DNA from 3 places in the Nitrospira defluvii genome. Region 1 is predicted to be linked to each of the others. Evidence: riboswitches for the same ligand, from Rfam matches in the RefSeq annotation. Region 1 holds a riboswitch; each other region holds the start of a gene.
The links. A riboswitch is a leader RNA that binds a small molecule or an ion and turns the genes downstream of it on or off. The one in region 1 is predicted to bind cobalamin.
Positions count from the first base shown of each region.

Region 2: linked by a shared signal. The riboswitch ahead of KJA79_RS15530 (TonB-dependent receptor plug domain-containing protein) and the one ahead of KJA79_RS17915 (CbiX/SirB N-terminal domain-containing protein) in region 1 are both predicted to bind cobalamin.
Region 3: linked by a shared signal. The riboswitch ahead of KJA79_RS15515 (ABC transporter substrate-binding protein) and the one ahead of KJA79_RS17915 (CbiX/SirB N-terminal domain-containing protein) in region 1 are both predicted to bind cobalamin.

Region 1 covers NZ_CAJNBJ010000017.1:584,704-595,336, forward strand. The annotation lists partial or broken gene cobJ (precorrin-3B C(17)-methyltransferase) at 1-565, opposite strand, end outside; gene KJA79_RS17875 (cobalt-precorrin 5A hydrolase) at 562-1,701, opposite strand; gene cobI (precorrin-2 C(20)-methyltransferase) at 1,698-2,480, opposite strand; gene cbiE (precorrin-6y C5,15-methyltransferase (decarboxylating) subunit CbiE) at 2,477-3,733, opposite strand; gene KJA79_RS17890 (precorrin-8X methylmutase) at 3,730-4,380, opposite strand; gene KJA79_RS17895 (cobalt-precorrin-5B (C(1))-methyltransferase) at 4,377-5,483, opposite strand; gene KJA79_RS17900 (hypothetical protein) at 5,487-5,864, opposite strand; gene KJA79_RS17905 (FAD-dependent oxidoreductase) at 5,861-6,586, opposite strand; gene KJA79_RS17910 (DUF3209 family protein) at 6,592-6,966, opposite strand; gene KJA79_RS17915 (CbiX/SirB N-terminal domain-containing protein) at 6,980-8,161, opposite strand; cobalamin riboswitch at 8,328-8,527, opposite strand; gene KJA79_RS17920 (XRE family transcriptional regulator) at 9,129-10,358, shown strand; gene KJA79_RS17925 (hypothetical protein) at 10,376-10,633, shown strand, end outside.
Region 2 covers NZ_CAJNBJ010000017.1:88,772-99,404, forward strand. The annotation lists gene KJA79_RS15525 (ABC transporter ATP-binding protein) at 1-883, shown strand, start outside; cobalamin riboswitch at 959-1,185, shown strand; gene KJA79_RS15530 (TonB-dependent receptor plug domain-containing protein) at 1,214-3,196, shown strand; gene KJA79_RS15535 (cobyrinic acid a,c-diamide synthase CobB) at 3,204-4,619, shown strand; gene cobO (cob(I)yrinic acid a,c-diamide adenosyltransferase) at 4,594-5,220, shown strand; gene KJA79_RS23355 (cysteine-rich CWC family protein) at 5,217-5,432, shown strand; gene KJA79_RS15550 (cob(I)yrinic acid a,c-diamide adenosyltransferase) at 5,500-6,096, shown strand; gene cobU (bifunctional adenosylcobinamide kinase/adenosylcobinamide-phosphate guanylyltransferase) at 6,080-6,637, shown strand; gene cobT (nicotinate-nucleotide--dimethylbenzimidazole phosphoribosyltransferase) at 6,651-7,706, shown strand; gene cobS (adenosylcobinamide-GDP ribazoletransferase) at 7,711-8,472, shown strand; gene cbiB (adenosylcobinamide-phosphate synthase CbiB) at 8,469-9,425, shown strand; gene cobD (threonine-phosphate decarboxylase CobD) at 9,422-10,528, shown strand; gene KJA79_RS15580 (adenosylcobinamide amidohydrolase) at 10,525-10,633, shown strand, end outside.
Region 3 covers NZ_CAJNBJ010000017.1:77,737-88,369, forward strand. The annotation lists gene KJA79_RS15470 (aldo/keto reductase) at 1-765, shown strand, start outside; gene KJA79_RS15475 (FAD-dependent oxidoreductase) at 755-2,407, shown strand; gene KJA79_RS15480 (NAD-dependent epimerase/dehydratase family protein) at 2,444-3,457, shown strand; gene gmd (GDP-mannose 4,6-dehydratase) at 3,567-4,574, shown strand; gene KJA79_RS15490 (GDP-L-fucose synthase family protein) at 4,577-5,539, shown strand; gene KJA79_RS15495 (glycoside hydrolase family 26 protein) at 5,594-6,994, opposite strand; gene KJA79_RS15500 (hypothetical protein) at 7,216-7,581, opposite strand; gene rpmB (50S ribosomal protein L28) at 7,807-7,998, opposite strand; gene KJA79_RS15510 (SemiSWEET transporter) at 8,159-8,416, shown strand; cobalamin riboswitch at 8,527-8,764, shown strand; gene KJA79_RS15515 (ABC transporter substrate-binding protein) at 8,771-9,868, shown strand; gene KJA79_RS15520 (FecCD family ABC transporter permease) at 9,865-10,633, shown strand, end outside.

The DNA.
Region 1 (10,633 bases):
GCCGGATAATCGCCTGCGCATCCACGATCTGCCTCGTGCGTCTGCCGCTGGCGGGATTGTAGAGACCGATCACGAAATCCGCGCTGGCCGCCGCCTCGATCCGTCGCTCGATCACCGACCAGGGCGTCAGCAAATCCGACAGCGAGATCGAACAGGAGTCGTGGACCAACGGCGCGCCAACCAACGACGCGCAGGAGTTGAGCGCGGTCATCCCTGGGATGAGGCGAAGCTCCGGCGAATCGTCTCGCGTCCAACCAATTTCTTTCAACACCTGAAAGACCAGGCCTGCCATGCCATAGACCCCCGCATCGCCGGACGAAATCAGCGACACAGTGGCACCATCTCTCGCCCGTTCAATGGCGGCGCGGGCACGGCCGATCTCTTCCGTCATCCCGGTCTTGATGATCTCTTTCCCTTCAAGCAGGTGGCGGACAAGCTTGATATAGGTGCTGTAGCCGACGACAAGCTGGGACTCGGCAATCGCCTTCAAGGCCGCCGGAGTGGCATGGTCCTGCGCACCCGGCCCGATGCCCACGACATAGAGAATTCCCTTTGCCTCGCTCATAGGCTGCCCGCCTCCATCGGCCGTTTCACGAAGGTCCGCCGTGCCACGGCCAAGGTCATCGATCGGCCCGCTCCCGGCTCCGTATAAATCTGCTTGGGAACGAGAAGCTCGTCCACCCCTGCCGCAAGTAATGCAGCTGGCTCAGACACCCCGCGCGAACCGACATGCCGTTTCACCGTCTCCGAGGGATTCAGGATGCCGGGCATCACGTCCAGTTGCTCCGGCGGATAGGTCCGCAGCGGCCAGCCATATTTCTCGCTCAAGGCCAGCAAGGCCGGCTCATCCTTTTTTACGTCGATGGTCGCCAGCTCGTTGACGGATTTGAGAGAAAGGCCGTGCTTTGCCAAGAGGGCCAGGACTCCTCGCTCCACCAGATCGGGAGCCGTGCCTTTATCGCAGCCGATCCCGAGCACGAGACTCTTCGGGCGATAGATGACGGCCTTCTTCCAATGGGCCGGATGGGACAAGCCGATCTCGCGGTCCGTGGCGATCAAGAGCATTTCAAACTCGTTCGGGTTCACGCCTTCCAGCGACGTAGCGTAGCGCACTCCGTCGGGCAAGGGCTTCTCAGCCGGCCACCAGTCCGGCTCTCCCGTCTCCTGCACAAACAACACCTTGGCCGCATTCACCACCGCTGCGCAGCCCCTCGTCACATTCCGGTCCAGATCGTCGAGCGTCCATCCCAGATCGCGCCCCAAAATATCCACCGTCAAGGTGCCGATGGCATCAGACGCCGTCGTCACGACCGATTGCGCGCCCAAGGCCTGGGCGACTCGCTCGGTGAATACATTGCCGCGGCCGACGTGACCCGACAGGACGCAGATCGCAAACCGCGCGGCGTCGTCGATGCAGACCACCGCCGGATCGACCTTCTTGTTCTTCAAAAGCGGTGCGATCATCCGCACTACGGCCCCGACACTGATAATGAAAATGTGGCAATCATAGGCCGTAAACGTCTCGCTCAGCGTCGGCCCCATCGGCAGCGGTAGCCGCACCGAACCGGCCGGCGCCGAGTCGAACAGCTTCTCCGACACGAAGAGATCCGCACCCGACAACTGCGGCAGTAACCGGGACGCAATCGCGATCCCATGCTTCGTGATGGCATAAACGGCAAATGGTTTCCGCTCGACGATCATGCTCCGGTCTCTCTCGCGGCCGGCCGTGGCGTAGCCGGGACCACACCGGCCAACAGACCACTCCGTTCTTTGCGTGACACGATCATCATCGCAAAGCAATCGCCCCGCTCGGTCTGAATCGTGCGGATGTCCCGGACGATCCGCTGTTCCGCCATCGTGGCTTTCGACACATAGACCGCGCGATCGACGAGTCCCTGGCGCTCAAGCGCGTCGACCACCTTGGGGATCTCAGTGCCCATCTTCATCAAGACAACGGTGTCGAACAGCTCCAGCACTTGATTCAGATCCTCAACCCCGTAACTCGCAGGCAGGATGGCGATCCGCTCCTGTCCATCTGCCAACGGGATGCCGGTCACGGAAGGCACCGCCATGATCGAGGACACCCCAGGAACAACTTCGATGCGGATACCGGGCCAGCGCAGCGGAGCTTCACGGCGCAGATAAATGAAGGTGCTAAAGAGCGACGGATCTCCTTCCGTCGCGAAGGCGACCGAAAGCCCTTTTTCCAGCCGTTCTCCGATGGCCGTGAAGGCGGCATCCCAGGCAGGCCGCAACCGCTCCGGGTCCTTGTTCATCGGGAACGTTAAAAAGATCCGCTCCTGCCCGGGAATCTCGCCCAAGGTCGGTTTGAGGATCTTCCACGCCATCGATTCTCCGTAATCGGAACTGCGAGGCAGCGCGAGAACCTGCGCCTGTTTCAAGACATTGAGCGCGCGCAACGTGATCAGATCCGGCGCGCCTGGTCCAACCCCAACTCCATATAATGTTCCATAATTCATGCGACCGCTCCTGTCTGACCAGGCTTCTCGACCGCAAAGATTTGGATCGGGTTCAAGGATTCGTACCGAAGATAATGGGCCAAGGGTTCAGCCCGCGACACTTGGAGCAACGTCACATCCGGCACCAACCCACGCTTCCGCAGGCTTTGATAGGTCTCCGCGACATTCTCCAGCGTGATGGCGTTCACGACCAGGCGGCCGCCCGGTTGCAGCCGGTCCATGACGACCTCAATGATCTCTTCCATGCTCCCCTTGCTGCCTCCGATGAAGACCGCATCCGGCGCCTCCAAGCCTGTCAGCGCCTCCGGCGCCCGGCCTGCGATAACGCGCACATTGTCCACCGCATGGGCCAACAGATTGTCGCGGCAGATCTCGACGCCTTCCGGATCGACCTCGATCGCATAGACCAGGCCTTTCGGCGCGAGCAAGGCCGCCTCGATCGATACGGACCCGGAACCGGCCCCGATATCCCAGACCACGCTGTCCGGCCTGATCCCCATCGCAGCCAACGATAACAACCGCACTTCCCGCTTCGTAATGAGGCCCTTCTTCGGCATCCGCTTCGCGAATTGATCCTCATGGAGAAAGGGAATCGTGGCGGGAACGCGCCAGGAGGGATCGGAACGAACGAGCAACAGCACATTGAGAGGCCCGATATCTTGGCAGGCAGCGAGAGCCGCCACATCGAATCGCCGGACCCGTTCATCTGGGCCGCCAAGACTCTCACAGACCCAGGCCTCCCAGGCGGTCTCACCCTGTTCGATCATCCGCTGGGCCAAGACAGACGGAGAGTTCTTGTCATCGGTGAAGATCGCCACCTTGGCCTGGCTCTTGAGTCTGGTGAGAAATCCTTCGGATGAGCGGCCATGCAGAGACACAAAGGCTGCGTCGTCCCACTTCAATCCAGCTCGCGCAAAGGCCCATTGCATCGAACTGGGCTGAGGCAGCACCTCGACATGCTCGGCCCCCATCCGCTTGATCACCAGACTGCCGATGCCAAAAAACAATGGATCGCCGGACGCCACCACACAGACATTCTGTTCTTCTGCCAGTTCCGCCACCCGGTCGAGCACCGACGCCACGCCGCCTTCGAGTACGATCTTCTCGCCCTGAAACTGCGGGAAGAATTCAAGATGGCGCTCGCCACCCACGAGCACTCCCGCCTTCATGACCGCATTCACGGCGCGGCTCGTCAGGCTTGCACAGCCGTCGTCCCCGATCCCGATCAAGGTAATGGCGCGTCGTGGACTCATGCAGACACCTTTGCTGAAAGGAGCAACAGGGCATGGATGATCGCGACAGCGATGGGGCTCCCTCCCTTACGGCCACGGGCGACGATGTAAGGAGTCGACAGTTCCAGCGTGACGTCCTTCGATTCAGCCGCCGAGACAAATCCAACTGGCACTCCGATGATGAGAGCCGGCTTCGCCCCCTCCTCACGAATCAGGCGGACCACCTCCAATAAGGCCGTCGGGGCATTGCCGATCGCCACCACCGCTCCATCGAGCAGGTTGAGACGATGGGCCTTTTTCATGGCCTCGATCGCGCGCGTCGAGTTGTTGGCCTTGGCCGTCGCGATCACATCCTCGTCCGAAATAAACGAATGGACTTTGCAGCCGTAGGAAGACAGCCGCTCCTCATTTAAGCCGGCGGAAATCATCTTCACATCGACCAGGAGGGGACAGCCTCCTTGAAGGGCCGCCACCCCGGCGCGCACCGCATCGGGATGGAATCGCATCAAGGTCTTAAACTCGAAATCCGCCGTGGCATGGATCACCCGGCGGACGACTTCCCATTCATCCAGCCTGAACTCGTGCGGACCGGCTTCCTGGTCGATGATCGTGAAACTGCCATCTTCTATGCTCCGCCCGAGCGCGGTCATCTGTCTCATATCATTCATGTCTGTACCTCCGGATAACGACCGAGCAGCGAGCCTCCGAAATCCACCAAACAGGTTTCCACCGCTAGCGTGCCTCCCGCGTGGGCCTGACACTGCTCGACGACCTTCTTGCAAATCAGCGATGTGATACCGACCAGACCAGCCTCACGGCACAATTCCAACACATGGCGGGCTGTATTGGCCTGGCGGATGGCCGCCACCAATTCGTTCGAGGCGGATAAGTCAACCGCCAGCGACGCCAAAAATTCCATATCCACGTCCGATCCGGCGACATGCGTCTGCATCTTGCCGTTGGCCATCTTCGAGAGTTTCCCCATCATCCCGACGATGATGGCCCGCGCCATCCCTCGCTTCGCACATTGCTTGATGCCGACGCCGATAAAGTCGCCCACCTGAATAAAGGCCTGCTCCGGCAACTGCGGATACAGCGCCATCGCATACTGCTCCGACTTACCGCCGGTCGTGAGCACGAGTTCACGCAAACCGCCCGCCGCGGCGACATCGATCTCCTGCATCACGCTCGCCTTGAACGCTGCCGTGGAATAGGGCCTCACGATGCCGGTCGTGCCGAGGATGGAGATGCCACCCAGGAGGCCGAGCCGCGCGTTGGTGGTCTGTTTGGCCATTTCTTCGCCGCTCGGTACGCTGATCGTCACGACCGCGCCCCCGTAAGGAGCACCCGCGAGCTCTTCTTCCACCATCTCCGTAATATTGCGCCGCGGAACCGGATTAATCGCAGGCCCGCCGACCTCTAAACCCAACCCGGTTTTGGTGACCGTGGCCACGCCCTGCCCTCCCCTGATCTCGATGCCCGGTTCGGTACGCAGTTCAACTTCCGCCGTCAGCTCGGCCCCATGCGTACAGTCGGGATCGTCGCCCGCATCCTTGATGATGCTGCAAATCACTCGGCGATCCATTCGCTCGCACCGGGCGAGCGCGAAGGTCACGCGCGTTCGATTCGGCAAGGTCGTTTCAATTTCAGACAGCAGGGCCCCCTTCACGAGACACCGAGCCGCAGCCTTGGCTGCCGCTGCAGCGCATGCGCCGGTAGTGAACCCGGTGCGCAGCCCCTTCCGATCTTTTGGCGGTCCCCTCTTCTCCATCAGTCATATCCCGGCACATTCCACCCAACAGCCGAACTGTTCATGAACTTTCGCCGCGCGTTCAGGGCAATATTGCTCCGTCTTCGCCCGGTTCGTGCCCCGAAACGTCACGCGGCAGAGCAACGACCCATCCGGCCCTGCCAACTCAAGCACCGCATTGGCCTCATCGTGCCGCCGGTAGCGAAGCGTGCTCCGCTCCTCGATCTTGAGATGCACATGGGTCTGTCCCTCTTCGCCCAACGTAACCCACTCGGCCCCCTGCCGCAGGGTCACGAGCCCATGAACCTCGGCAATCGCGCCGGATGAGCGGACGATGACGCTCGTCTCCCCACATGCCAGCGCGGCTTCTAGCGCGGCAAGAATCTGCACCCGTCCGGTCATACGGATTTCTTCGGCATATTGAAGAACGACTCCACCTGCTCCTTGCCCACGGCCACTCCGGCGGCCATCGCATCATCAGACAACACCTGGTTCACGGCTCCATCACCCGCGATGAAGACCTGAGCAATATCGCCGCGCACCAACACCTCACGGAGAATGGCTCTGGCCTGAGGAATCCGGTCGTGATGGCCGACCGCGGGGATCGCTGCAATCCTCACCTCACCACAGGCAGCAGGAACCTGCTGCTGCACGAACTCATCCGGAAGAAAATACTCTGCCGAAGCTCGCAGCCAGATAAGCAATGCCTGTGGCAGCAATGGAGCGAACCGGGTCGCTCGCAGAAACCCCAGCGCGGCGGTAATTCCTGTATCCGTCGCCAGGATCAGCGTCCTGCCAGAGGCCCCCTCCCGCGGAACGAACTTGCCCCAGGGTCCGCTGAACGAAATATCCGTTCCCGCTGTCAGCCCATGCACAAAAGCGGAACCCGGTCCATCAGGAATGCGCTTCACGGCGAGCTGAAAGTTCCGTTGCTCCGCATCGCCTGTCAGAAACGAATAGGCCCGCTTCACAGCCTTGCCGCTCGGCAAGACGATGCGGCTGTCAAGGATGAGATACTGTCCGCCGACGAACCCCACCGGTTCGGCCGCGCACAGATCGAGCAGCAGCGTATCGGGGCCCAGCCTGTCGGTTCCCACCACTCGAGCCGTCTTCGCCACCGCCATTGGATCTACTCCGCCGGGTAAATCTCATGGACAAAATCATGCATCTCATCAAGGTCCCGATAGAGATGCATGAGCCCCTCGATCTGATGCGTCAAATCGAGCTCCACCTTCTTGGTCAGCACAATCAGCGTGCGCAGGTACGGAAGCTTCGGATCATCCGGCCTGGTCGCGGCGACGCGCTGTTCCAGCGCGGAGACTGCGCTCTCGTAATACTGCTTGAGGGACGCCAGATCCTTGGCTCCACACATGGAACGGATCGGTCCCGGCTGATCGGCCCCGGTGCCCAGTTCGGCCAGTTCATGCTGCCGCTCGGCTTCGTTCTTCACTCCCAGCACTTCCATCAACCCCAACCGCAATCCTGCAATTTCGTGACAGGCCATCAGACATCCTCCGTTACTGCATGATGTTGTCAACCAGGCGGCTGACCAACCGGTCGCCCAGCAAATGTTCGTCGACTAATTCCTTGGCATCCGTCTCTTTCACAGCCCGATACCAGATGCCGTCAGGATAGACCGCGACCGTCGGCCCCTCCCCGCAGCGGCCCATGCAGGAGGTCTTCGTCACGCGGATATCCTGATCCCGCCCAGCGTCCTTCAACAGCCGCCGCAATGTGGCAATGAGCGGAATGCTCCCGCCGTCGGCACAATCGACATTCCCGCAGACCAACACATGTTTCGCCAGCGGACGATGGGCATGCACATGAGGCATGGCTTGCGCGTGGGTAAACCCGTGCCGCAAACTCCAGAGCAGCGCTTTGAGCCCGCCCACCTGCCCGGTCACCGCGGACACCGGCACTCGATACTGACACGTATCGCAGGGCAGCGGACGTTCTCCCGCTGTCGCTTCGGCCAGGCGCTCGTCCATCAAGCGGAGCAATCGGTCGTCAATTCCCAAATGGGGCGCCAGTTCGGTCTTGATCCAGGGATACCGGGCTTGAAACGAATCCACCTGTTCGCGAATTTTCGTGATCAGTCTTCCGCCGAAAAGAAAATACGGCGCCACGACGATCCGCTCTGGGCGCGCACGCGCAACCAGTTCCACCGTCTCCTCAAATAGCGGTCTCGTCACGCCAATAAAGCAGGGCACCACCCACCCAAGATCGCGCCCTTCGGCAAGGAGACGAACAACTTTACAAAAGTCCCCGTTCGCGTCTGGGTCGCTTGAACCACGGCCCACCACCACCACGGCGGTCTTCGCGGATTCACGGGCGCCTTCCAACGCCGCCCGCGCCCGCTCGAACGCCAGCTCCACGAGATTGGGATGGATGCCCAAGGCATGGGCCACGATAAACTGGACGGAAGGATGCTCTTGCCGAGCCTGCGAGAGCGCGAGAGGGATATCGTTCTTCACATGCCCCGCGGCAAACAGAAACAACGGCAGGACGACAACGGAGTCGGCCCGTTGCGCCAACTCGCGAAGCGCGGCCGCCAACGACGGGCGGGCCAGCTCCACATAGCCGTGCGCGACGTGAAGATCAGGACGCCCTGCACGATAGGCCGTCACCAACGCCTCAAACTCGACGTTCGCGTTGGGATCGCGGCTGCCGTGTCCGACGATGAGCAATCCCGTGCTCATGAGGGTTGCTCCGAATGTTGGGATGTGAATGGCGTGTCAACGTTGGGAGCAGTCACACGCTGCTCCCACAAAAACGAGGGCATAAAAAAACCTCCGTCCCGCATGGGGAACAAGAGGTCGCATGCCAAAAAGGCAGGAGCGATCCTCCGTTACCGCGCGGAGAAACCGTACTATGTCAGCTCGGATAGGTCTCCTGGCTCATGGGTTCAGAAGGTCGAACCTTCACCGCTACCCCCAGCCTTCCCCAACACGTTTGTTGAGTGGCTAAAACGGGAGAGCTTCCCACTTACAGTGGCGGGACCGCGCCGGTTTTTCACCGGACTTCCCTGTTACGCCCTAGCGGGCATCCGAGAGATTGCTCAATTATCAGCCCAGATACCTAACGCGGGCTAGTCCACCCTGTCAAGGCTGAAATATCATGAGTGCACGCGATCTGAAGCAATTTTACGCGAACTGAGCGACCACAAAGCCCAATAACTTACCAAGACATGCACTGAGACCGGTGGTCCATTTAGTTGTCCACGCTCACTACGGCGAGAAATCACAAGAAGATTCAGGCCCTTGCATAGAACAACCACGTCCTGAAAAGGCTGGTGTCGACAGTTCGATTCAGTCCCTCGGCACCACTAAACTACCACCCCAGACATTAGTTTAGACGATTCGATGAAACGGCAAAATGGCCGGTTCCTCTTTCCGTCCCTCTTTACTTCCCTGGGCCTTGAAGAGACCGTTTTCAGAATGCTAAATTAACCTTGTCTTAAGCCCTTCCTTGGGTACTATATAAGCTATGTTCCACGTGCTTACTTTTCTTCATCAGTATATCTGTGCACTCTCTGCCAAAATCGCTTGCCACGGAAAGACTGCCAAGCTAGACAACCATAAACCAGGCACAAGTGGTTGACCTCTAGTGCTGAACGAGAGAAGTTGTTAAGTTGTGAATTAAGCACCTCCCTGGGGAATAGCATAGATGCTCAAGCAGATCCTGGATTCAGCTAAATTAGACTTACAAACCTCAGCCGAACTTCTTGGAGTTAGTCCCAAGATATTCCAGGAGTGGGTTGCAGGTAATCGCTCTATCCCTGACTCGATGGTGTCACGCCTATCGACAGTCTTGGGCGTATCACCTCTGACTCTGCGTAGTACTCGAAGCGAACAGAGACAGCAAGGTGATGTAGCTCCAGCTATCTGGTTTAAGTTCCGCGGAAATGGCCTTACTGACGTTGATCGCGAATACGTTCTTCTAATACGTCACCTCGGGTATTACTTCGATCAGCTTGAGCAAGCCACTGATAGCAGGGCAACTGGGTGGCAATTGATATTTGAGAATATCCGTCGCGAAACAGACCTTCAGGCTCCGCCCCGAGAACAAGGCCGACAGGCAGCGAGGATTTTCAGGCAACTCTCAGGCCTAGACAAGGGCAAAACAGGTATAGGGGAAGCTTTCAGGGGAAATCTTAGAAATAGAGGGGTTCTTATCATTGAGAGCCCGATGCCAGAGTCGAGCGTTGAAGGGTGCTGCTTTTACCTAGGAGCTACTTCTTTAGAGCGCCCATGCCTTTTCTCTAATTCATATAAGCGCACATGGTTTAGGGGCAACCACATACTACTGCACGAGCTTGCCCATGCTATTTTTGATGCATATACCGATGGTGCGTCTATTGATCTGTTCCCTCTTCAAAATCAAGAGGCCCAATCCAGCTTATCTGAAGAAAGGGCTCAGGCATTTGCGCAAGAAAGCTTGGCACCACGTGACGTGCTAATACACATGAGCTCGACGTTAGGCTTGAACTTGCATGCGCTTACGCCCAAGCAGCTGGCCACATTGATTGCAAAAACTCATACTGAGCAGAAAACGGTGATCTCGGCAGCACTTAGCAATGACTTGATTTCTCCTGAAGAGGCAGAGCAATACGCCAGATTTGACATAGCGTCTGACCTCTCGGAGTTATCAGTGAGAGCTTTGACAACAGAGCAGTTCCTAAAAAGACACGACAGCAAGAAGGACGAATGGAGAGATAGGCGGAATACAACGATTTACTCAAGAACTCTCAGGCTCCCTGCCAACTATATTAAGCGTGTAGTAGAGGCAACAGTTGCTGGCCAGATCAGTCCAAGTAAAGCAGCTGAGTTCTTGATGATAGATGAATCAACATTCTACTCTCGATTTGGGAGTCAAATGCCTGAATATGTTGAATAGTTCCAACCTGTCCTCCGATGAGTAATCCCGCACTACTATTCTGTGATTCGGATGCTCTCATTCAGCTGTTCCTAACAGACCAAAATAAGCTTCTGCGAAGTTTCAAAACTGAATATGGCATTCAGCCTGTAATAGTATTCGAGGTTGAGAATGAGCTCAGACAGCACAAGAAGTATCGGACGAAAGTCGAACCTCAATTCGACAAGGCACTAACCTCTCGGGTCCTCCAGGTTTTCGACTCCACCATTCTCCAGTCCAGTCTCCTCGATTCTAAT
Region 2 (10,633 bases), 500 kb from region 1:
CCACACCGCTCAGACTCTGGCTGGAGACCTAGAGTCAGGTCCGGTGGTGCACCATGCCTATGCGGTTCGCGGGGTGCATTTCCGTTACGGAGCCTCGCGTCCACAGGGAGAGCCCTGGGTGCTTCGAGATGTGACGCTGGAAGTCGCACAAGGCGAGATCCTGGGCATCGTCGGGCCGAATGGGTCCGGCAAAACCTCGTTGCTGAAACTATTGGCGAAATTGGCTGTGCCACAGGAAGGGGAGATCGCCCTGTTCGGACGACCGTTGCGCAGCCTCTCTCACGAGCTGGTGGCGCAGTCCGTCGCGGTGGTTCCGCAGGACAGCCCGCAGATGTTTCCGTTCACGGTCGCAGAGACGGTCTTGATGGGGCGATTTCCCCACCGACGGCGGTCGGGATGGAGCCTGGGCTTCGGCTGGGAAGATCGAGAGGATTGTCAGTCGGCGTCGCAGGCCATGGCCACGATGGACATTGCGCATCTCGCCGGGTGCGCCGTCACCGATCTGTCCGGAGGAGAACGTCAGCGCACTATGATTGCGCGGGCATTGGCGCAAGCGCCCATAGTGTTGTTGCTCGATGAGCCGACGGCATTTCTGGATCTACAGCACCAGTTGGGCATTTGTTCGACCCTGCGCCGACTCTGTGACGAGCGCGGGTTGACGGTGGTGATCGTGTCGCACGATCTGAACCTTGCCAGTCAGTATTGCGATCGAGTGGCCATGTTGAGGGCGGGGCAGGTGCGGATGGTCGGCGCTCCCGCCGAGGTCATGTCGGTCGAAGTGCTGCGGGAGGTATATGGCTGCGAGGTCTTGATCGATGCGCATCCGCAGTCGGGATTGCCTCGGATCACGTTGCCGAGGCAAGGGATGTCGTTCAAAGGGTGATCGGATGTTGCGGGAGGGGTTCGCGCCGGCCCACCCGTGGGAAGAGAAGGGGCGCGTCATCATTGGAGAACGGAGTGTCAGGAAGACGCCGTCAGCGTCGGGGAAGATGGTGCAAATCCATCACGGTGCCGCCACTGTAAGCGGGGAGTGACTCTGCACGGAGCCACTGTTCGAGGAAGTCGTTAGCCATCAGCGTGAAGCTGTTTGCTGAAAGCTGAGTGCTGAGAACTTCTTCGGTCGGGAAGGCGCGGAGCCGCGACGATCCGTAAGTCAGGAGACCCAACTGACGGCTGTTACGACTGATCCCTTCGAGCGAAAGGGAGTGTCAGGATGTTGGTACGTCTCAGGCCATGGTCTGTCTTGTTCGTGTTGCTGTGTGTCATACGTGTCCCGCCTGTGTGGACGGCAGCGGCGGTTGCCGACGAGCCCCCGGAGTCTGATCCTGTCGTGCAGGCCGAGGAAGTCGTGGTCTCGGCCACCAAAACCCCATTGCCGGTAAGCCAGGTGACCAGCGCGGTCGAGGTCATCACGGCGCAGGACATGAAACGACAGAACATCAGGAGCGTGGTGGACGCGCTTCGGTTAGCCCAGGGTGTGGCAATGTTTTCGAACGGCGGGCCGGGTACCGAGGTCACGGCCAAGATTCGAGGCGGCGGGGCGAATCAGACCCTGGTGCTGATCGACGGCGCGATCGTCAACAGCGCCACCGTCGGTAGTTACAATTTCGCCAATCTGACGACCGACAATATCGAACGAGTCGAGATCCTTCGCGGCGCGCAGAGTATGTTGTGGGGCTCCGACGCCATGGGCGGGGTCATTAATATCGTGACGAAGAAGGGACAGGGGCCGCTCTCCGCGACCGGCTTCATGGAGTATGGATCGTTCGCCTCCATCCGTGAGGGGGGATCCGTCTCGGGGAAACAGGGGATCGTCGACTATAGCCTGTCCCTGTCCCGCTGGGACATGTCTTCCTTTTCCGCCGTCAATTACAGGCGGGGGGCGACGGAGCGGGATTCGTACCGCAATTGGCAGGGTTCGGGGCGAATCGGCGTCGATCTTCCGCATGACGGGCGGCTGGACTTCAGCATGCGTTGGATGAACTCCGATGTGCAGCTGGACAACCTGTCGGCTACCGCGCCGAGCGACGTGTACGGCTCGAAGATCCGGAGCCAGGAATATGTGTTCAGCGGGAGTTATGAGCAGCCGGTGACGAGCTGGTGGACGCAGAAGCTGACCCTCGCCCGATCTCAGGAGGCCTCGCTGTTTCTCCCCGGCACGTTGCAACGGAGCTTGGTCAGCGGTGCCTTCAGCACCCCATTCGGAGATCCGAACGAAACGCGTGTGCTCTCCAACCGCTTGGAATGGCAGCATAACGTGCAGATCACCAAATTGTTGCTGCTGAGCGCCGGTTATCAATTTCGGGAGCAGCAGGGTGAGAACGACAGCGGGCTCACGAATCGAATCCTGAGTTCCCACGCCGGATTTGCGCAAGCCCAGTTCAATCTCTGGGATCGAGTCTTCGCAACAGCCGGGATTCGCCATGATAGTTACAACGTCTTCGGCGATGCGACCACGTATCGACTTACGGCGGGGTATTACCAGAAGGAAACCGATACCAAGCTCCGCGCCGGGTATTCGACCGGCTTTCGCGCGCCCAGCATGAACGAGCTGTATTTCCCCAATTTTGGCAATCCCAATCTCGGGCCTGAAAAAAGTCAGAGTATGGATGTGGGGATCGATCAGTATCTGTTTTCCAAGCAGATCAAGTTCACGGGAGGGTTGTTCTGGAACCGGTATCGGAATTTGATCACGACCACATTCGATCCGGTCTTTTGCGCGCCGTTCAGTACCTTCGGGTTCTGCCCGCAGCAGCTTGGGGAAGCCTCGACCAAAGGCTGGGAGGCCGGACTCTCGTATACCTACTCAAGCGACAAACGGTTCGTGAAGAGCCTCATTCTGCAGGCCCAATACACGAACACGCTCACGCGCGATCTGGATAGCCAAAGTCGTTTGCCGCGTTGGCCCACCGATCAGTGGAGCGCCACGATCAGCTACCAGCCCATCGACCCCCTATGGATCACGTTGATCGGTCGGTATGTGGGCTCGCGATACAACACCACCGGAGATCGGCAACCTCTTCCGGCATTTGATGTGTGGTCGTTGGCGGTCACCTACGATGTCACAAAGCAACTCCAGGCTTATCTCCGGGCCGAGAACCTCTTCAATGAGAAGTACGAAGAAATCGCCAGCGCCGGTACGCCGATCCGGTCGGTTTTCGGCGGCGTTCGGGTCACGTTCGGGGGAAAGTCGTGAGGCGAGCGTGAGCGCACGACCGATGCATCGTCCTCGATTGATCATCGCCGGCACCCACAGTGGTGCCGGCAAAACCACCGTCACCTTGGCACTGCTGGCGGCGCTCAAGGAGAATGGTCTGGTCGTGCAGCCGTGTAAGGCCGGGCCGGACTTCATCGATCCCGGCCATCACCAGGTAGTGACCGGTCGGCCGTCGCGCAATCTCGACGGCTGGATGCTTGGCGAAACCGTGAATCGAGCGATATTCTCACACGCGTCGGCTGACGCGGACCTGTCGATCATCGAAGGCATGATGGGGCTCTTCGATGGAAGTTCGCCGACACAGGATAAGGGCAGTACGGCCGAGTTGGCCAAGCAACTCCAAGCTCCGGTGCTGCTGGTGATCGACGGCAGTGCCATGGCCCGTTCGGCCGCGGCCATGGCATTCGGGTACGCCAAGTTCGATCCGGCTGTGCGCGTCGTCGGCGTCCTGTTTAATCGGGTAAAGAGTGAGGGGCATTACCGATTGCTGCGAGATGCGGTGAGATCAGCCACGGATCTGGAGGTGGTCGGGTACCTGGAGCCGGATCCGGCCATGGCCATTGCCGACCGGCATCTCGGCCTGAGAACCGCAATCGAAGAAGGGCAGGGTGAGGTCTATGCCCGACTGGCACAGTCCGCGACAAGGACGATTGATGTGAATCGGGTCATCGCGCTGGCACGATCGGCAGACGACCTCGTGCTGCCGGCTGAGCCGGCGTTGGATCTGTCGGTGAGCCAACCGCAGACAGTGCGGGTCGGGGTGGCGTACGACGCAGCCTTCTGCTTTTATTACCAGGACAACCTGGAGATGCTGAAGGCGGCGGGGGCCGAGATTGTCCTGTTTTCGCCCTTGCGTGATGCCACCATACCGGATGTGGACTTGCTGTATTTCGGTGGCGGGTATCCGGAGCTGTACGGCGAGGCCTTGGCGGCCAATGCTGCCATACGATCCGCGATCCGTGCATTCAGTGAGAGGGGCGGGGCGATTTATGCCGAGTGCGGCGGTCTGATGTATCTGACACAGGCAATCCGTGATATGGCGGGACACCGACATGAGATGGTCGGGGTCATATCCGCTGAGGCGGTGATGCGGAAGGCCGGGATGACGCTGGGGTATCGAACCGTGCGGCTGACACAGCCCTGTCTGCTTGGTCCGGAGGGCACGGTGCTGCGTGGGCATGAGTTCCATTATTCGCTGCTGGAGCCGACGGGCGAACTGCAGTATGTCTGCGCGCTCTCGGATGCGGACGGCAAGCCGGTTGGACCGGACGGGGTGATGAGGCGAAAGACGCTGGCGTTGTATAGTCATCAGCATTTCGGCAGTTGCCCTGATGTGGTGGGGCATCTGCTCGGAGCTGCGCGTCGAGCGCGCCGGGATGTGGCACCTGCGCGAACGGCCTGAGATGACGGAGCAGGACAACCATACGGCCAGCATGCAGCGCCTGAAGGCTTCGGTGGACCGTCGTATTGAAGCGGCACAGGAAGAGAAGGGCTTGCTGATCGTCCATACCGGCGCGGGGAAGGGCAAGACCACTGCCGCGCTTGGCATGGCACTGCGTGTGCTCGGCCATGGGAGGAAGGTGGCGGTCGTGCAGTTCATCAAAGGCGCCATCGACACGGCAGAGGAACGCATGCTCCGGTCATTCGGCGAGCGTGTGACGTTTCTTCGCATGGGCGAGGGGTATACGTGGGAAACACAGGATCGCGAGCGCGATACGAGATTTGCCCAGGAGGCCTGGGCCAAGGCGTGTGAGTTCTTGCTGGATCCTTCCTATGCAATGGTGATTCTCGATGAATTCAACATTGTGCTCCGGCACGGGTACGCCGATCTCGACCAGGTGCTGCCGCGCTTGTTATCGCGTCCTTCTATGCAACATGTGGTCATCACCGGCCGAGGGGCTCCGCAAGAATTGATAGAAGCGGCAGACCTGGTCACGGAAATGAAGCAAGTGAAACATCCCTTTCGGAAAGGGATCAAAGCTCAGGCGGGGGTGGAGTTTTGAGAGGTCCGGTCAGCAAGACCTGCGAGCACTGCCGGCAGCCGTTCGAATGTGTCGGGTATCAATGCTGGTGCGGGAAAATCGGTATTACCGAACAGCAGATGGATTGGATCGCTGCGCGGTTTAAGGACTGCCTTTGCCCCGTCTGTTTGCAGCAGGTGGCGGATGGGACACTTGGGCCAACGAGGACGTCCGGGGCGAATCAACCAGGTTAGCGTGTCGCTGGGATGCCTCTCCAAGCTCGAGTCGGAAATCAGTGCTCTGGTGTGAAAGGATAGAAGCATGCGAATTACCAAGGTATATACCAGGACCGGTGATGCAGGGCAGACCCGGTTGGCCGGGGGACAGCAGGTGTGGAAGGACTGCCTGCGAGTCGAAGCCTATGGCACGGTCGATGAGCTGAATGCGTCGGTGGGGTTGGTGCGGGCGATGAACGCCGAGGGAGGAAGCGCGTCTCCCGCCTCCGCGCAACTCGAGGCTGATCTGCGTTGGATTCAGAATAAGTTATTCGATGTCGGGAGTCTGCTCGCGACCGCTCCGGGCCAGACCTTTCCCAACATGCCGAAGGTGACCGATGGCGATGTGACCAAGCTCGAAGAGATGATCGATCGATGCCAGGAGGAGTTGGCCCCGCTCAAGGAATTTATCCTGCCCGGCGGTGGCAAAGTTTCGGCCACGCTGCATCAAGCGCGAACCATCTGTCGGCGGGCCGAGCGCGATTGCATCCGGCTGAGCCGGGAAGAGGACGTCTCAGTAGTGCTCAACAAGTATCTGAACCGATTGAGTGATGCCCTGTTTGTCATGGCGCGCTGGGTCGCGAAGACGCAGGGGGAACCGGAATTTTTGTGGCAGCGTGAGACCGATGCCCCCGGCAAGTAAGTCAGGGAGACCGCGCCGGCGTTCCCAGTCTCGTCTCATTCTAGTCCTGGGAGGAGCGGCCTCGGGAAAAAGCCAGGTGGCGTTGGACAAGGCCGGTCGTAAGGGACCGAAGGCGTTTGTGGCGACCGGGCAGGCACTCGATGGCGAAATGAAGGCCCGTATCGATCGGCACCGTGCGACCAGGGCGGCTGATTGGTCCACTGCGGAAGTTCCTTGCGCGTTGGGCGATTGGTTTCGATCGGAGGGTTCCGGGTATCGCACGATTGTGGTGGATTGCCTGACCCTGTGGATGAGCAATGTCTGCGGCCGCCGCATTGTCGGGAAAGATTTGACCAGCGCCGTGGACGAATTGATACAAGCGATTCGGCGGACTCCGGCTCGGGTCGTCCTGGTGAGCAACGAGCTGGGATATGGATTGGTGCCGACCAGCCGGGATGCGCGCGCTTTTCGTGACCTCGCGGGCCGAATCAATCAGCAGTTTGCCGCTGCGGCCGACGAAGTCTATTTTGTCATCGCCGGACAATCGCTTAGGCTGAAATAAACAGGAGCACGACGTGATGACACTCGATGAGGTGGTGCGGCAGATTCAACCGGTCGATCAGCAGAGTGCCGCGAAGGCTCAAGCTCGCTTGGACGGGTTGACCAAACCCCTCGGCAGTCTCGGGAGACTGGAAGAGACCGCGGTGCGGTACGCCGCCATCACCGGCGACGTCAAGCCGAATGTGCCGCGCGGGGTCGTGTTCACGTTTGCTGCTGATCACGGGGTAGCAATGGAGGGCGTGAGCGCCTATCCGAGCGAAGTCACGCCGCAGATGGTCTTGAATTTTCTCCGGGGCGGCGCCGGGGTGAACGTGTTGGCGCGGCATGCCGGGGTTGAGGTTCGGGTGGTGGATATCGGGGTGGCCCATGACTTCGCAATGGTTCCTGGCCTTATCCAGAAAAAAGTCATGCGGGGAACGAGGAACCTCCGGCGCGAACCGGCGATGAGCAGAACAGAAGCAGCGCAGGCGCTGCACATCGGTATCGATCTGGCGACCCAGGCGGCGTGCGAGGGCATTGGGCTCATCGGCACCGGCGAGATGGGAATCGGCAATACGACGCCGAGCGCCGCAATCACGGCCGTGATGACCGGTCGGGCCGTGGCCGAGGTCACGGGACGTGGCACCGGCATCGACGAAGCCGGTCACGCCAATAAGATTCAGGTCATTCAAGACGCGTTGGATCGACATCGTCCAGACCCGGCTGATGCGGTCGATGTGGTGGCGAAGGTGGGCGGACTGGAAATTGCCGGATTGGCCGGGCTGATCCTGGGGGCTGCGGCGGCGCGGGTCCCGGTGGTGTTGGATGGATTTATTGCCGGTGCAGCTGCATTAATTGCCGTGGGGATCCAGCCGCTCTGCCGAGACTACCTCATCGCCTCGCATCGATCGGTTGAACGGGGGCACCAGGCGATTTTAGATCACCTCGGCCTCACGGCGCTCTTGGATCTCGACCTGCGGCTTGGTGAAGGTACGGGGGCCTGCCTTGGCATGGGGCTGGTACAAGCCTCCATCAAGATTCTCACCGAGATGGCAACCTTTGACGAAGCGGGCGTTTCGCAGCGTGACTAAGATCATGTCGATGACCAGACCCTTCGTGTTCGCCTGGCATTTTCTGACGGCGATCCCGATCAGCCGCCGTTATCATGATCCGACGGCAGATGAGCTGGCGGCGTCCATGGCCTGGTATTCCACGGTGGGGCTGATGATCGGCGGGCTCCTGGCGCTGGTGGATCAGGTCTTGCGCTGGTGGCTGACGGCCGAGGTGGTGAACGTCCTGCTGATCGTCCTGTTGGTGCTGCTCACGCGCGGGTTGCATCAAGACGGGCTTGCGGATACGGTCGATGGATTAGCCGGGGGCCGAACGATAGACGACCGGCTGCGCATCATGCGCGATCCGAATGTCGGTGCCCTCGGCGCGACAGGCCTTTTTCTCTCGCTCCTGCTGCGGTATGCCGGCTTGCTCGCCCTACCCCAGTCGTGGCGTTTCCCCATGTTGCTCTGTATGCCGGCGGTGGGTCGTTGGGCGATGGTGTGTGTGGCCTGGTCCTCTTCCTATGCGCGACGCGATGGAGGGTTGGCGTCGGCGTTCCTCACGAATCTGTCATGGCACCATGTCCTGCTTTCGACGCTGGTCTTGGCCGTGGCCTTAACGGCAGGTCTGGGCCCGGTTCCGGCCTTGGCTACCATGGCATTGGGGACTTTAGTGGTTGTGCTGGTACGGCAGGGTTGTCGCAAATGGTTCGGCGGCGTGACCGGTGATCTGCTCGGTGCCACCAATGAGCTGATTGAGATTGTGTTTCTGCTGCTGGTGCCGATCTTGGTGATGACTCGATGACGGGCGTCGATTTAGCGCTCGCGGCGGTGCTCGACATCGCGCTGGGAGACCCCCGCTGGTTTCCCCATCCGGTGCGAGGAATGGGCGCAGTCATCGGTTGGATCGATCATCGTATCCGCATCATCTGCCGGAGCGAGCAGGCTCTTCAGCTTGCCGGCGCCTGTCTGGCGCTCGGTCTGCCCGCCTCCGTCTATGGCGCAGCCACGTGGGTGATCGGGCAGGCTGCTGCGCTGCACCCAATCCTGGGCCAGGCCGTCGGCATAGGCCTGGCCTCTACCACGTTGGCTGGGCGCGACCTCTATGACCATGTGCAGGCGGTGACCGGCGCCTTGGCGGCCGGCGATTTGGCGGGAGCGCGAAAGGCGGTCGCCATGATTGTAGGGCGCGACAGCGCCGCGTTGACGGAGCCCGAGATTGCGCGCGCGACCGTCGAGACCATCGCCGAAAGCGCCTCCGACGGGATCATCGCCCCGTTGGTGTATCTGTCGCTCGGCGGCGCGCCGCTGGCGCTGGCCTACAAGGCGGTCAACACGCTCGACTCCATGATCGGCCATCGCGATGAGCGGTATGAACATTTCGGCTGGGCCTCCGCCCGACTTGACGATGTGGTGAACTGGGTCCCTGCTCGATTGACGGGCGGCTTCATCGCGCTGGCTGCCGGCTTGTCCACCGGGCAATGGCATCGCATCCATGAGAGTTGGTACATCTTGCATCGGGACGGTGACAAGCATCCCAGCCCGAACAGCGGACAGCCGGAGGCTGCCATGGCCGGTGCGTTGGGTGTGCAACTCGGAGGACGGAATTATTACGACGGTGTTCCCCATGATGCCGAGTTGCTCGGGGATGGTCCGGGGGAGGTGACTCCCGAACATATCGGTCGCGCAACCCGCATCATGCTGGTCATCTATGCGCTCGGTTTGTTCTTTGCTTTGTTGTCCTTGTGGGTATCATGACGCGGACGGTCCACGGCGGAGATGTGTACGGCGCTGCTCGTGATGTGGGGCGAGCGCCCGATCGATTGCTCGATTTCAGCGCAAGCATTAATCCATTAGGCCCCTCACCGGCTGTCCTCCGGATGCTCACACGCTCGAGGTCACTGCTTTGCCATTATCCCGATCCGCTCTGCTGGGATCTTCGGCAGGCGCTCGCGGCTCACTGGCGCCGTGCTCCCGAGGCGATTCTCATCGGGAACGGTTCGACGGAGTTGATCCATCTTCTCCCTGATGCCCTGCAGATTCGGCATCTGCTGGTGGTCGGCCCGACCTTCTCCGAATACGCGGCGGCGATGGCACGATCCGGAGGGCGGATCAGCACGGTAATGGCCGAGTATGCGGATCACTACCGACCCAGCCTGGAACTGGTGTTGGAGGCCTTGCGACGGGTTTCACGACCGGGTACCCGGTCGTGTCCCCTCGATGCCGTCCTGCTCTGTAATCCGAACAGTCCGACCGGCGTCGCCTGGGAGGCCACTACCGTTCGAACGCTGGCCCGCGCAGCGGCGCGCCTCGGGCTCTGGTGCGTGGTCGATGAAACGTTTGCGGACTATTGCGAGGCGGTGTCGATTCTTGGGAAGGCCCTTCCACCCAAGACCATTGTGCTGAGAAGCTTCACCAAGTTCTATGCGCTACCTGGCCTCCGTGTGGGGTATGCGGTCGCGCATCCCGCTGTGACGAAGCAACTCAGTGCGCAGCAACCTCCATGGTCGGTGAACATGTTGGCGCAGCGAGCTGCCATGGTGGCCTTGCGGGACGATCGACATCGCCGGCGCAGTCTGCAATTCATGGATCGGGAACGGACCAGGCTGCAGCGGGCACTTGAACGGCTGTCCGGCGTCCGGGTGTTTCCAGCCAAGGCGAATTTCATCCTGTTGGAACTGCCGGTCGGGCACAAGGCGACACAGGTGGTCTCGGTACTGCGACGGCGAGGGGTGCTCCTCCGTGACTGCTCGAAGGTCCCGGGGTTGAATGACCGCTCGCTGCGGGTGGCGGTACGAACGAGAAGTGAGAATGATCGACTCCTGAAGGCCTTGTCGTTCATCGGACGAGTGGCAGAATGAGCGGACGTCCGCCGGATCGCTTGGCAACCACATCGCGTGTCACCCGCGACACGTTGATCGTCGACTTAGGCAGTCGTATGCGTGTCCTGTCCTCCGCGCCGCGGG
Region 3 (10,633 bases), 510 kb from region 1:
GTCGAAGCGACGCTTCGTGCGGCAAGGGATTCGGGTATTACATTTTTTGATACGGCAGACGTGTATGGACAAGGCGATAGCGAGCGACTGCTTGGGCGTGTCCACCGGGACCATGGCGACGGAATGATTCTCTGCACTAAGGCAGGTTTAACGGTCGGCTCGGTGGAGAGCCTTGTCCGCATGGCCAAGCCGGTGCTGAATCTGCTGCTGCGACGGTGGTCGACCGCACGTGAGGTGACGACAGGCACGCGACGCCGGCAGGAGCGTCAGTGCTTCAATCCCGACTATCTGCGTCGCCGGATAGAGGGGAGTGTGCAGCGCCTGGGCGTGGATCGTCTCGATCTCTTCCTCTTGCACAATCCTCCGACTGACCTTCCGCAGCGCGATGGGGTGTTCGAATTGCTCTTGCGTTTGAAGGCAGAGGGTACGCTGCGTCACGTTGGAGTCTCCTGCCGTTCATTGGAGGATGCCGACTCATGGATCGGACAATCCGGTGTCGCCTGCGTGCAGGTTCCACTCGACTGCACGCGCGTTGACGCGGCGCTGCCGATCTTGGAACGCGCAGGTGCGCTGGGCGTTGGAGTCATCGCGCGTGAAATTTTCTCTCATGATGCCTTGGCCGGCCGGTCCGTCCCCGATGCATTCCGACCGATCGTTGAACGTCCGGAGATCGGTGTGATGTTGGCGGGTATGGGCTGTAGGACACATTTGCACGAAAATCTCGCTGGGATCGATGAAGCGCTAAGGTGTGTGCATGTTGCTTGACGCGAACACAGTCTCCGAGGGGCACACGTTGTCGGCCGACATCTGCATCGTGGGTGCTGGGGCCGCCGGTATCACTCTAGCTATGGAACTCCGGGCAACCGGACAGCGGATCATCCTGCTCGAAGCCGGTGGGAAGACGCGGGCCGGCGAGAGCCAGTCGCTGTATCAAGGAGCTCTCAACGATTCGATCCGCCACGTTCCTCTGGATCAGGCTCGGTATCGCCAACTGGGAGGCACCACCTCGCTGTGGGGTGGGCGGTGTATTCCTTTTGATTCTCTCGACTTTGATCGACGTGAATGGGTGCCGCACAGCGGCTGGCCGTTTCCGCAGAAAGACATGCACGACTACTATCGTCGCGCGCATGTCTACTGTGAGTGCGGGGAGTACGATTATCAAGTAGCCACGGCGCTTCCCGGTGCACATCCTTCGATGTTGCCGAGCTTTGAAGACGGGGTGGTCTGCACCTCAGGCATTGAGCGGTGGAGCCCGCCGACGCAATTCGGCAAAGCGTATCGAGCGGATCTCGCTGGAGCGGAACAGGTGCGCGTCATGCTTCACGCACCGGTGGTCGAATTGCAGGCTTCGTCGGACGGCACCCGCATCGAGTCCGTCCAAGTGGCAACGTTCGCAGGCCGGCGTTTTCAGGTCCGCGCACGAATCATCGTACTCGCAGGGGGCGGGTTGGAAACCACGCGCCTGTTGCTGGCTTCTCGACGCGTATATCGGGATGGCATCGGGAACCATTCGGATTGGCTGGGGCGCGGGTATATGTCGCACATTCACGGGGTGATTGCGAGCATCACGCTTACGGCTGGGCAAGAGGTGATGTTCGGATATGAAGCGGATCCACAGGGTGTCTTCTGCCGTCGACGGATCGGCTTTTCCGAGGCCGCTCAGCGGCGTCATGAGCTGTTGAATCTCTACATGTTATTGGATCGGCCGCTGCTCGGTGACCCTGACCACGGTAATGCGGTGCTGTCGGCCACCTTTTTGCTGAAACGGCTGTTGGGTGGAAGACAGCAGGAGGAGCTGGGGACAGGTAAGTATGCGCTGTACTGGCGGCATCTGAAGAACATCCTGATGGGGTCACCTCAGGCTCTGTCGGTGTTACCCAAATTCGGGCGGAAACGACTCCTTCAGAGGCGGCGTATTCCCTCTCTGCTCATGCGGTCACGGTCGAATACGTATTACCTGTATTTTCAGAGCGAGCAAATTCCTCATCGTGACAATCGTGTGACGCTGGACGACGTGCAGGATGAATTGGGCATGCCGCGGTTGCGGCTCAACTTTCAGGTGACCGAGCAGGATCGAGCGAGCGTGCAGCGTGCGCACAAGCTTCTCGACGAAGAACTTCGCAGGCAAGATTGCGGCTACCTGACATATCTTGGAGACGATGTGTCGCAATTGATGGGGGACGTGAAGGCCGTACTCGGACATCACATCGGAACCACACGGATGTCGGCCGATCCTTCACTGGGGGTGGTCGACGAACAAGGTCGAGTGCATGGCATCGCCAATCTATTCGTTGCCAGTAGTTCGGTGTTTCCCACGTCCAGTCACGCGAATCCGACCTTGACGATCGTCGCCATGGCCCTGCGCGTCGCGGATCATCTGAAGGGGACACATTCGGGCCTCATGTGAGACGGAGAACTTATTGTCGCGGGAAAGGGGAGCACCATGTATTGGAAAAACAAACGCGTACTTATCACCGGAGGGGCTGGACAAATCGGGTCTCATCTCGTGGCCCGTCTTGCTGCCGAGGGCGCCCAGGTGACGGTCGCGGACAATCTCTGGCGGGGCAAGAAATCGAACCTGCTCGCCGAGGACGGTGTGCCGGTGATTGATCTGGAGCACCGGTTTCTTGAACTGGATCTTGCGGATTATCGGAACTGCGAACGAGCGACGGAAGGGCAGGATGTGGTCTATCACCTGGCCGATGTGGTCGCCGGCATCAACTATGTGTTCGGCAACCAATTTTCGTTGTTTAACGCCAATCTGATCATTGACTCCAATATGTTACGGGCGGCCATTGCGAATCATGCCTCGTCCTACGTGTATGTCGGGACTGCCTGCAGTTATCCCGCTGAACGTCAGAGCAAATTGAATCCGCCGCCCTTCAAAGAAGACGATGTCTATCCCGCCTCACCGGAATCCTCCTATGGGTGGAGCAAACTGATGGGTGAAATGGGCTGCGATTTGGCCAGAAAGGAGAAGTTGCTCGACATCGGTATTCTCCGTTTCCACAACGTATATGGCCCGCACTGCGAGATGTCGCCTGAAAAGTCGCAGGTCATTCCTTCTCTCATTCGCAAAGCCATTCGATATCCGGATGAAGAATTCGTGGTGTGGGGTTCGGGAAAACAGCGTCGGGCATTCGTCTTCGTGAGCGATATTGTGGATGCGCTGGTGTCCGTTGCCACAAAGGGCATGAATCGAGGCGTCATCCAAATCGGACCCGATTACAGCACGTCCATCAAGGAAATTGCGGAGCGGGTCTGTGCGATTTCCGGTAAGCAGATCGATATTCGGTTCGACACAAGCAAGCCGGAAGGCGATGTCGATCGGGCGGCAGATTGGACGAGGGCGCGCACCCTCCTTGATTGGTCGCCCAAGACGAGTATTCAAGAGGGACTTGAGCAGACCTACGCGTGGTGTGAGCGACAGATCCTACAAGGCGTGGGACGAGGATAGGGAGACGACTGGGGTTGCAGGCAGCGCTGATCGTCGTGCTGTCTGTGTCCGTGCCGTCAGCGCAGTCAGTCGGAGTATTCAGGTTGTAACAGCGGAGTGAGGCAACACCGTGAAAAAGGCATTGATTACCGGCATCAGCGGACAGGATGGATCGTATCTCGCAGAGCTGTTGTTGTCGAAGGGATATGAAGTGCATGGCATCATCCGGCGCTCCAGTTCCTTCAATACCGCCCGGATCGACGCGATCTATCAGGATCCGCACGTCGCTGAACCGAGGTTACGTCTGGTCTACGGAGATCTGAACGATGCGAGTTCACTGAATAAAATTCTACGCACGATTCAACCGGATGAGATTTACAACTTGGGTGCGCAGAGCCATGTGCGCGTGAGCTTCGATGTCCCCGAATATACCGCGGAGGTCACAGCATTGGGGACGGTTCGCCTATTGGAAGCGATTCGTGAATCAGGCATTCACCCGAAGTTTTATCAGGCCTCGTCGAGTGAAATGTTCGGCATGGTGCAGGAAATTCCCCAACGGGAGAGCACACCCTTTTATCCACGTAGTCCGTATGGGGCAGCCAAGGTCTATGCCCATTGGATTACAGTCAACTATCGCGAGGCCTACAATCTTTTTGCCTGTAGCGGCATTTTGTTTAATCATGAGTCGCCTCGACGGGGAGAGACTTTTGTCACCCGGAAAATCACTCGCGCTGCCGCTCGTATCAAATTGGGCGTTCAGCACGAGTTATTCCTTGGAAATCTCGATGCCAAGCGGGACTGGGGATTCGCCGGCGATTACGTCACGGCGATGTGGATGATGCTGCAAGCCGAGCAACCGGACGACTACGTGATTGCCACGGGTGAAACGCATACGGTACGCGAATTTCTGGAGCAGACCTTCAGTTATCTCGATTTAGACTGGAAGCGGTATGTGAAAATCGATCCACGCTACTATCGACCCACCGAAGTGGACCTGCTGATCGGGGATGCGTCGAAGGCCAAGCGGGTGTTGGGCTGGGAACCCAAAGTGTCTTTCGGTGAATTGATCAGAATGATGGTCGAGGCCGATCTTCACGTCGAGCGGGCAATTCTCAATGGTACGAGGGGAGCCCGATAAGGATGTCTTATTGGCGCGACAAACGAGTCGTCGTGACTGGTGGATCAGGTTTCCTGGGCTCGGTGGTTGTGGCTCAGCTTCGGCGGCAGGGGTGTCGTACCATCATTCTCGTCCCGAGAAGTCGAGACTATGACCTTGTTGATATCGGGGCTGTCCGGCGAATGTATGCAGACACGACACCGGATTTGGTTCTGCACCTCGCGGCTAGGGTGGGTGGGATCGGAGCGAATCAAACCCATGCCGGCCGGTTCTTTTACGACAATCTCATGATGGGCACGCAGTTGATCGAGGTTGGCCGTCAGCGAGGTCTGGAGAAACTCGTGGCCGTCGGTACGATTTGCTCCTATCCGAAACATACGCCCGTGCCGTTTCGCGAAGAGGATCTGTGGGCCGGTTATCCGGAGGAAACCAACGCACCATATGGCCTAGCCAAGAAAATGATGCTGGTCCAGGCCCAGGCGTACCGGCAACAGTATGGCTTCAACGCCGTCGTCCTGTTTCCGGTGAACCTCTATGGTCCCGGGGACAATTTTGACATGGAGACGTCGCATGTCATTCCCGCCTTAATCAGAAAATGCGTGGAAGCGAAGGAGCGGGGGGATGATCGGGTCGTCCTATGGGGAGATGGGTCACCCTCACGCGAGTTTCTGCATGTGGATGACGCGGCGCGCGCGATTGTGCTTGCCGCCGAACACTACAACGGCAGTGAGCCGGTCAATGTCGGCACGGGGCATGAGATCACGATTCAGACGCTTGCTGAGCTGATCGCCGAGGCAGTGGGGTTTTCCGGCCGAATTGTATGGGATGCCTCAAAGCCAAATGGACAGCCGCGACGGTGCCTTGAGGTGAGTAGAGCCAAACGCCTGTTCGGCTTCGAGGCGTCGGTGGCGTTTGTCGACGGGATCCGGCAAACCGTCTCTTGGTTTCAAGCCAATAGGCGGAGTATCCGTGAAGTTGTCTTCTGACTCTGCATGCCTCCTCTCATGTCCACGTAGCGAGAACCTGCTGTCCCGGCTTCGCTAGTTCACACAATTCGGATGTAATTTTCCATCCGAGAGGTAGACGCAGGAGAGGAACGACGAAGGATTATTCGTGACGGCATTTTTCAGCGCCGTTGCCTGCTGCGTTCCAGGGCGAATTAAGCAGTCGTAGGGGAAGACCCCGGGGACCATCCATGAGGGATGCGCCGACCACAACGCAAAACCATGAATTTGCGGATAGCCGGAAACGATACGTGGAAGGGCCGCCGCGATTTTCTGGGCCGCCCAACTCGAATTCTGCTGAGTGCCGTCGGGAAATCCTAACTCCATAAAGAACACTGGTTTGGATGGCGCGACCGTCTTCACCTCTTGCAGGACAGCGTCCAGTGCGGCAAAGTGATTCTCAACGGGGACCACGTAGTCCTGGGTGAGCCCGGGCCAGTCCTTTGCGTAATAATCGATCATATAAAAATCGAGACTCACCCAGTCGACGTATTGGTCTCCGGGGTAAAAGTTGGCGAAGGAGTGGCAGCTCTGAAGCAGTTGCTTTGCGTACGCCTTGTCGACCGTGGCCGGCAGATCCGCGACGTCATAGTCGATCTGGTTTAGTTGGTTCACAGACCATCCCATAGAGTCAAATGTGAGAAACCTGAGACCTTCGCGGCGAACAAAAAAATCGTAGTAGTAGCGTTGTGCCGCCTTGAGACGTTCAACCCCGTCGCAGATTTGCGGCGTACCGATATCGGTATAGAGTGAACTATACGGCAGGGAGGATGGGTTGAACTCCGCAAAACCGCGCTTGTTTTCGATTGCCCATTGCAGCGACTTGTCTCCTGCCGGACCGAAGCCCCCGAAATAATCTGCTCCGATTCCATTGGGTTCGCGCCCAGAGATAAAAAATGTCGGTTTGCCGTACTGACGAAGCTCGCCGGCAAATCTTCGAAGCTCTGCATCGTAGACGCCGCTGAGAAGCTTGTCGACAGTGAACCCATCCGGCGCCTCGGATTCACCCGGTGCCGGATGGATGTTGTATGCCTGAACGACAATTACCTTTCCTTCCTGCCAGGCAAGATTCGCGGCTGCGACATCGAAATGCGGCTGCCCGGCCGCATCGTACCCGTTCGCCCAGGTGCCGCGGTGCCTCGACCAGAGCGCAGTTTTCCGGCCGCTGGCCGATTCAAACGAAGCGATGTCGTTCTGCACCCATTCATACTGCCCGATATAAAGACCCGCTGCTGGCGGAGGGGCGATCTTGAGCACCGAGTAGTCACGGGAGGTCGCAGTCTGGCTCGCTGGAGGGGTGGGGGGCGGTTGTGTTTGCACTTGGCGTTTTCTGCGGTAAAGCCAGTTCTGGGCTTCTGCGGGTGAGACAGAGTCGAAAGAGATCCAGATGCCAGATAGAAAACTTAGTGCGAGAATAGCGGCAATGTGTGTTTTCACGATAATACCTCCGAGTATCTATGGTTGATACTCAGCAAGCGTCGTACCATGCGCGGAGGTCGTCTTGAGCTCCAAGATGTCCATAAAAGGTGATGTTTTTATCTTGACGTGTCTCCGGGTTGGCACATTCTTGTACAAACTGCGGGCAGGACCATGCAGGCGGTAGTTCCGTATCATCGGCTCCTGGGCAGAAAGGCGAGACGGGATGTTGCCCACTACTTCTAGGGTTCTATCCCCGGAATACATTCCGTCGGCATCAGCTCGCCTCCGTGGAAGTGGGAGACCTGTTTCCACTTTTGCAGCACGGCCTTGTCATCGAAGGTGAGCAGGTATTCCTCACACCAGGTGCCGGGCGGGGTATAGCGGTTGCCGGACTGTTGCTCACGAAATTCATAGACCCAGACGCCCTCGCCTTCCTCGCCCTTTCGAACCGCTTTGGGCGCGCCGAGAGCCTGCTTCACCTCTGTTTGCGTGGCGCGACCTTTCGCGGAGTCGAGGTACGCCCCTTCCTTTGTTTGAAGATGACTGCAGGCGACGACGTTGATGGCGATGGCCATGAGACCGAGTATGTGACGGAGATGAGTCATGATGCCTCCCGGTTCGAGGGGAATCTTCCCAGTGCTGTCGTGAGTGCGATCGGATTGTACACTGATCCGACACAGTCGTCTTCTGTGAGTTGATTTCCGGGAAGCGGCGTGGCGGTATCGAGTACGTGTGGCGGATAGGGTTCTATGTGTGGGAGAGTCGAGCAGACAGACCACGAGCGTAAGATCTAGCCCTGGAGAGAACGAGCGAGGACAGGCAGCAGGTGATCAGACGGCTTTTTTGACCAGGCCGGAACGCAGGCAGCGGGTGCACACGCGAATGCGTAAGGCTGAGCCGTTGACGAGTGCTTTCACGCGTTGCAAGTTGGGATTGAAGACGCGCTTCGTCCTATTGTTCGCGTGGCTGACGTTGTTACCGGTTTGGTGTTTCTTCCCACAAAGATCACAAGCAAATGCCACGGACCTACTCCTTTGTTGCGGCGTCTTTCAACGACTAGTGCTGAACGGAGCGAAATGCTACCATAGCCCCACGGGCTAAGACAAGCTGCCGGGGTGAATTCTCCACTGTGGATGCCCTCCTTCCTGTGCAAGGCCCTTCACCGTCACGGAGGTTCCATCCATGGATGTGGTCACGCTCGTGGGGTTGCTCGCCGGTACCCTCACCACGATTGCCTTTATCCCCCAACTCCAGCAGACTTGGCGTACCCGCTCCGCGCAGGACGTGTCCTTGGGCATGTTGCTCACTTTTGTGACCGGGGTCTTTCTCTGGTTGGTGTACGGCTTGCTTCTCGGCGCCCTTCCCATCATCCTCGCGAACCTCGTCACGCTTGTCTTAACTCTCGCCATTCTCATCCTCAAACTTCGGTACCGCTCGTAGCGCTTTTTCCTGCGCGTCAGACGACGGCGGCATCCGTGGGAATATCTCCTCGATGGCTTCCGCTCGCGCCTCCTCTTGACAAGATCGGCCATCTTCTCCTAGAGTTTGCCGCGTTTCAAGACACCTCGGGTCAAGGGAAGAGGGTGTAAAGCCCTCGCGGTCCCGCCGCTGTAAATGGGGACGAAACCCGCAGGCGCCACTGTCTGGGAAAGCCGTCGGTTATCGGCAGCCAGCATTCAGCCAACAGCTGATGCCTGATCGCTGAGAGCTGATCGCTTCGAAGATGGGAAGGCGCGGGGAGTAGGATGAACCATAAGCCAGAAGACCTGCCCGAGGAAGACCCTTTATTCCCTCGTGGGCTGGGGAATAGGCGAGGATGATGGTGCGGGTAATCCTCAGGGTTCCACGTTGGCCCTGGGGATTTTTTATTTGCTCGCCGTTCGCCCGATCCCCGTTCGCCGAAGTCTCACCGGAATTCTTGGAGTCGTCTGCTATGTGTTGCTCGCCTGTGTATCGCTCGCGTTTGCGCAATCTCCGGAGGATGATGCGGTGATGAAACGCCGTCAACAAGGCATCCTTACGGGCATGCCGTTCATGGCCAATATTACGCCGCGCACGTTTGTCGACGACGCGGGGAGAAAACTCTATGTGGCCAAGGCGCCCGCGCGAGTCGTCTCGCTGGCGCCCAGCATTACGGAGATGCTATTTGCGTTGGGGCTGGATGAGCAGATTGTCGGGGTGACCGAGTTTTGTAACTTTCCAGAGGCAGCCAAGACGAAATCCAAGGTCGGCTACGCCAATCCCAACCTTGAATCGCTGATCGCGCTTCGACCCGAGTTGATCGTCGCGCCTCGCGAGTTTCATCGGGCGAATGTCCTGGCCAAGCTGGAAGAACTGAAAATTCCCGTGCTGCTCTTGGATGCGACGTCGCTGGAAAGTATTTTTTCGCATCTGCATACGTTGGGGCGCATTTTTGATCGCTCCACGGCCGCCCATGCGATGACGCTGGCGATGCGCAACCGGATGGCGGAACTCACCGCCAGAACCGAACATCTAGCACGCGTTCGGGTCTTGTACGTCATCAACAGCCAACCGCTGATCACGGTAGGTCCGGGAAGTTACATTCACCAGATGATCGGGCTTGCCGGTGGACTGAATATCGCCTCGGAGGCGAAGGCGCCCTATCCGCGTCTTACCATGGAAACGGTGTTGAAGGAAGATCCCGAAGTCCTGTTGTTCCCCAGAGGGTCGATCGAAACCGTGCCGCGAAGTGAGCAGGAGGCTTGGAGGCGCTGGACGACGGTGACCGCAGTTCGGGAAAACCGTCTTCGCGACGTGTCGGCCGATGCTCTCAACCGCCCGGGCCCGCGCGTCATGGAAGGGCTGGAGGCGTTGGCCCGGGCGATCCACCCCGAAGCCTTCGCGTCGGAACCGGTACCCGTACAGCCATGATGCCAGCAGCCGGCCACCCCATGCCTCCCGCGCACGCCTTGACTGCATCGACCTTGTCCACCGGTCCCTTGCCATCTGGTCCGCCGACGGTCGCAGGCGACCCGCCGGTTCAGGACTTGATCCTCACACCGGCGCGCTGGTGGCGCGTGATGACCGTACTGTCGCTCGTTGCAGGCTTGTTGGCTCTCGTGTGTCTGCAGTTGGGGACTCAGTACATCGGGGTGGGGCGCATCCTCGGACTCTTCGCGTTGCTGCTGTTCGGTCGACCGGGTGACGAGCAGATGGTCGACACGGCCGGCGTCATTCTGTTTCAGGTCCGGCTGCCGCGGGTCGCACTCGGATTTCTGGTGGGGAGCTGTCTTGCCTCAGTCGGCGTGGCGTTGCAGGCCTTGCTTCGGAATCCGCTCGCCGATCCCTATGTGCTGGGTGTCTCCAGCGGGGCGGCCTTGGGCGTGGCCGTCGCTGTCTTGTTCGGCATCGGAACGACGGTGCTGGCGCTGTCGATCCTGCCGGTGTGCGGATTTATTGGCGGCCTGGTGGCCCTCGCGATGATCTATCGGATGGCGGCGACCCATGAGCGTCTGCCGATTCACTCGGTGCTCCTGACCGGGGTCATCCTCAATGCGATTTTCTCCGCGCTCATCATGTTCATCACTTCCATCATGGAGCCGAATCGGTCGTTCGGCATGATGGCGTGGTTGATGGGGTCGCTCACCGCCCCGGCCTATCCGGTGCTGGTGGCCTTGTCCGGCTATCTGCTGATCG